Regions from separate parts of the Nocardiopsis sp. iso_238 genome, predicted to be linked through region 2. Evidence: riboswitches for the same ligand, from Rfam matches in the RefSeq annotation. Region 2 holds a riboswitch; the other holds the start of a gene.

Region 1 (2,382 bases), 2.7 Mb from region 2:
GTGGTCACGCCGCCCGCGGTCTCCGCGAAGATGCCCTCCGTGCGCGCCAGCAGCTTGATGGCGTCGACGATCTCGTCGTCGCCCACGTGCTCGATCGCACCGCCGGTGCGGGTGGCGATGTCCAGCACGTACGGGCCGTCCGCCGGGTTGCCGATCGCCAGCGACTTGGCGATGGTGTCCGGCTTGACCGGCTGGATGACGTCGTGCCCGTCGGCCCAGGCCCGGGCGACCGGCGAGCAGCCGGTGGCCTGCGCGCCGAACACCTTGTACGGGCGGTCCTCGACCAGGCCGACCCGGATCAGCTCCTGGAAGCCCTTGTCGATCTTGGTGAGCTGGGAGCCGGAGGCGATCGGGATGACGATCTGCTCGGGCAGGCGCCAGCCGAGCTGCTCCGCGATCTCGTAGGCCAGCGTCTTGGAGCCCTCGGCGTAGTAGGGCCGCAGGTTGACGTTGGTGAAGCCCCAGCTCTCGCCCGCCTCGTCACCGATGAGCTCGGAGCAGAAGCGGTTGACGTCGTCGTAGTTGCCGTCGATGGCCACGACCTTGCCGCCGTACACGGCGGCCATCACGACCTTGCCCTCCTCCAGACCGGCCGGGATGAACACGCACGAGTCGAACCCGGCGCGGGCCGCGGCTGCGCCCACGGCTCCGGCGAGGTTGCCGGTGGAGGAGCAGGAGAGGGTGGTGAACCCGAAGGTGCGGGCGGCCTCGACGGCGATCGCGACCACGCGGTCCTTGAAGGAGTGCGTGGGGTTGGCCGAGTCGTCCTTGACGTGCAGGGACCGCAGGCCGAGTTCGGCGGCGAGGCGGTCGGCCCTGACCAGGGGGGTGAGGCCGGGGTTCATGTTGGGGAGGTCGGCCACGTTGTCGGGGACCGGGAGGAGGGAGCGGTAGCGCCAGATGTTCTTGGGGCCGCTCTCGATCTGCTCGCGGGTGACGGTCCCGAAGTCGTAGGCGATCTCCAGGGGGCCGAAGCAGAACTGGCAGGCGAAGATCGGCGCGAGGTCGTAGCGCTCACCGCACTCCCGACAGGACAGGGCGGTCCCGGGGCCGAAGGCGCGGACGGAGGTGGGTTCAGCGGCGGCAATCGCCATGGCGAGGCGTCTCCCCTCATCTTTCCTGGTGGCCACCTTGACCCCAGGCCGGAGTTGGCACCTGCCTCGACGGGTCGCGGTGATCGCGGTTCCACATGTCGAGATGGTTGCCGGGGCTTCGCAGGGCCGGTCCCTCCACCCCTCTGGATGAGCAATATGAAGTTGTGGCGGTTCTTCTCCGAGAACGCACCGTCACTGTAACTGAGGTGCTGACCGATTTTCCACGCCGGGTGATCCGGATTACACAATCCGGCTCGCATGGTGAGACGGCACCGTCCACGTGGGGCGCGACCCGGAGGCGGCCTCCCCGCCCGTGTGACGGTGTCCACGGTTGACTCTGAGGGGGTTTGGGGCCGCTGCCCGCAGGCGAGACCTAGGGGAAGTGCGTGATCCCCGGACCATCCTTCGTCGAGAGGACGACCACGTGGACAAGGCTCAGATCCTCATAGCCTCCAACAGGGGCCCGGTCTCCTTCTCCACCGCCGACGACGGTTCCCTGACACACAGTCGGGGCGGCGGCGGACTGGTCTCGGGGATGATCTCCGTGGCCACCGAGATCGACGGGCTGTGGGTGTGCGCGGCCCTGTCCGAGGCCGACCGTCGGGCCGCCGCCGAGGCGCCGGGGGCCCGTCTGGACCTCGCGCACGACCTCGACGGCATGCGTGTCCACATGTTGGAACTCCCTGAGACGACCTTCTCGGGCGCCTACACGGGGGTCGCCAACTCGACCCTGTGGTTCGTGCAGCACATGCTGTACGACACCCCGAACAAGCCCTCCTTCGGCTCGGACTTCCGGAACCTGTGGGAGGACTACGCCGCCTACAACAACGCCTTCGCGGAGGCGCTGGTCGGCGGTGCGGCCGAGAACGCGCGCGTGGCCGTGCAGGACTACCACCTGGCGCTGGTGCCGCGCATCCTGCGGGCCCGCCGCCCCGACCTGCGGATCGCGCACTTCTCGCACACCCCGTGGGCCCCGCCCGAGTACTTCCGGATGCTGCCCGCCCAGGTGGCGCGGGAGCTGCTGGAGGGGATGCTCGGCGCGGACCGGCTGGGGTTCCTGAGCCCCCGCTGGGCCGACGCGTTCCTGCGCTGCTGCGCCGAGATCCTGCGCGCCGACGTCGACCTCGAACGCCGCACCGTGGAGTACGGGGGCCGGGTCGTCGAGGTGGGCGTGCACGCCCTGGGCGCGGACGAGGAGGGCCTGCGGGAGAGCGCCTCGGAGCCCGCCGTGGCGGACCGCAGGCGCACGCTGGGCGAGGCCGTGGGCGACACCCGCCTGATCGTCCGC
Region 2 (2,382 bases):
ACCGCGCCGACCAGACGGTCGACGTGCTCCTCGGTGGTCCCCACGCCCAGGCTCGCCCGCACGGCCTGCTCGTGCCCCTCGGGCAGCAGGTGGGTGGTGAGCGGGTGGGCGCAGAACAGGCCGTCGCGCACGCCGATCCCGTACTCGGCGGAGAGGGCGGCGGCCAGGAGGTCGGCGGGCAGGCCGTCGACCACGAAGGACACGATCCCCACCCGGGCGTGTTCGGCGTCCCACAGGGACAGTTCGCGCACGCCGTCGATCTCGCCCAGCCCGGAGCGCAGGCGCTCCAGCAGGGCGGCCTCGCGGATGTGCTGGAGCGAGAGCGTCTCGGTGGTGAAGGTGTCGCAGGCCGCCGCCAGCGCCACGGCGCCCAGCACGTTCGGGCTGCCCGCCTCGTGCCGCGCGGGCAGGTCGTTCCACTGGACGTCGTGCTCGGTCACCCGGCGCGTCGCTCCCCCGCCGGCGAGGTAGGGGGCGGCGTCGCCGAGCCAGTCGGCGCGGCCCGCCAGCACCCCGGACCCGAAGGGGGCGTAGAGCTTGTGCCCGGACAGCGCCACGTAGTCGGCCCCGGTCCCGGAGAGACTGAACGGCAGGTGCGGCACGTACTGGGCGGCGTCCACCACCACGCGGGCGCCCTCGGCGTGGGCGGCCTCGACCAGCTCCTCGACCGGCCAGATCTCGCCGGTGACGTTGGAGGCGGCGGTGACGCACAGCAGCCGGGGCCCCTCGGGCGCCTCCGCGAGCGCGGTCCGGGCGGCGGTGACGGCGGCCTCGGGCGACGCGGGCAGGGGCAGCCGGACGACCTTCCCGGCGCGTGAGGCCGGGTGCTCCCACGGGAGGAGGCTCGCGTGGTGCTCGGACTCGAAGACCACCACGGTGCAGCCCTCGGGAACGGCGCGGGCCAGCAGGTTGACGGCGTCGGTCGTGCCGCGCACGAACACGACGGCGTCGGCGGAGCCGTACGCGTCGGCCTCGGTGCGCACGCCCAGGAACCGGGAGACGCTGCGGCGGGCGCGCTCGTAGGCGTCGGTGCTGACCTGCGAGTGGTGCCCGGCGCCCCGGTGGACGCTGGCGTAGTAGGGCAGGGCGGCGGCGAGCGCGTCCGCGACGCTGGTCAGGCAGGGGGCGCTGGCGGCGTAGTCGAAGTTGGCGTAGTCGACGCGCTCACCGGTGACCAGGGGGACCCCGCCCTCGGCGGTGACGATCGCGCACTCGGTACGGGCCTCGGCCTCGCGGGCCGCGTCCCGGGCGGCGGAACGGCTGGAGCGCGTGGAGTCGAACGGGATGACAGTGGTCATGGGGCACCTCTTCTGCGGGTCGTGGGACCCACGGGGTACGCCGATGACGGCTGCGCCTCAGGGGTCCGCGCTTGTCTGACACGGTCGTGTCGGGACCTGGTCCTCACCCGGGGCACCCCACCGCGGAAGGAGGGTTGCCGACCAGCTAGCCGGGGCTTGTCGCTGGTACTCGTGACCTGAGCGGAAATGTAACACAGGGCTCCCGTGGCGCGCATCCGTGTGCTCGTGTGCCCTGGACCACCCCCGCCCTTGACACCGACCGTCCCGGCTGGGCCATACTGATCGAGAACTGCCCTCCCGTCGCGGGTGTCCGGTTTCCCCCGGCCGCCCTTCAGACGCGAGACTCCAGTGAGTTGGAGTTTTCGCGTGCCCGCAGACAAGAGGTGCTTTTCCGTTGTACGGCGACGACCGTGTTCAGCAGCTTCTCCGCGACCCCAGGGTCGTGCTCATCTCCGGCTACGCCCGTCTTCCCGACTCGGTGGCGAGCCATTCCCAGTACCAGCGGCTCGGTGTCGTGCTCGCGGTGGACTCCGCGGACGGCCGGATCGTGGCCGCGGACACCACCCTCCTGACCGACCTGGCCAAGGACTTCTTCCGTGCCCTGGTCGAGGGCGCCTCGGTGACCGAGGACATCGCGGAGATCGTCCAGCGGGTCCAGACGCGCTACGCGGGCCAGTCCGGCGCCGCGCTCACCACCGCGCTGCGCCGCTGCCTGGAGACCTACTACCAGCTGCGGGACGGCGACCAGCTGCCCTGCGGCCCCGTGGACCCCGAGAGCCCGTCCGACGGCGAGGAGTGACCCCCCATGCGTGAGACCAGTTCCCCACCCGACCCCGCTCCCGGTCCGGGAGCCCCGCTCCCGCTGGCCGGGGTGCGGATCGCCGACCTGTCCCGGGTGCTCGCGGGCCCCTACGCCACCATGCTGCTCGCTGACATGGGCGCCGAGGTGGTGAAGGTGGAGCAGCCCGGCCGGGGTGACGACACCCGGTCCTGGGGCCCGCCCTACGCCGAACCCACCGAGGAACACCGGGCGGACCACTCCCCCGGCGAGGCCGCCTACTTCCTGTCCGTCAACCGGAACAAG

What was found. Region 2 has a riboswitch for S-adenosylmethionine ahead of AC0VYL_RS18955 (aminotransferase class V-fold PLP-dependent enzyme). Riboswitches for the same ligand answer to the same signal wherever they lie in the genome.
Region 1: another riboswitch for S-adenosylmethionine. It lies ahead of thrC (threonine synthase); the one in region 2 lies ahead of AC0VYL_RS18955 (aminotransferase class V-fold PLP-dependent enzyme).

The regions. Positions count from the first base shown of each region.
Region 1 is NZ_CM149668.1:598,006-600,387, reverse strand. Features, by position in the region: gene thrC (threonine synthase) at 1-1,094, opposite strand, end outside; SAM riboswitch class I at 1,108-1,248, opposite strand; gene AC0VYL_RS02695 (alpha,alpha-trehalose-phosphate synthase (UDP-forming)) at 1,519-2,382, shown strand, end outside.
Region 2 is NZ_CM149668.1:4,181,795-4,184,176, forward strand. Features, by position in the region: gene AC0VYL_RS18955 (aminotransferase class V-fold PLP-dependent enzyme) at 1-1,298, opposite strand, end outside; SAM riboswitch class IV at 1,361-1,475, opposite strand; gene AC0VYL_RS18960 (DUF3870 domain-containing protein) at 1,693-2,097, shown strand; gene AC0VYL_RS18965 (CaiB/BaiF CoA transferase family protein) at 2,104-2,382, shown strand, end outside.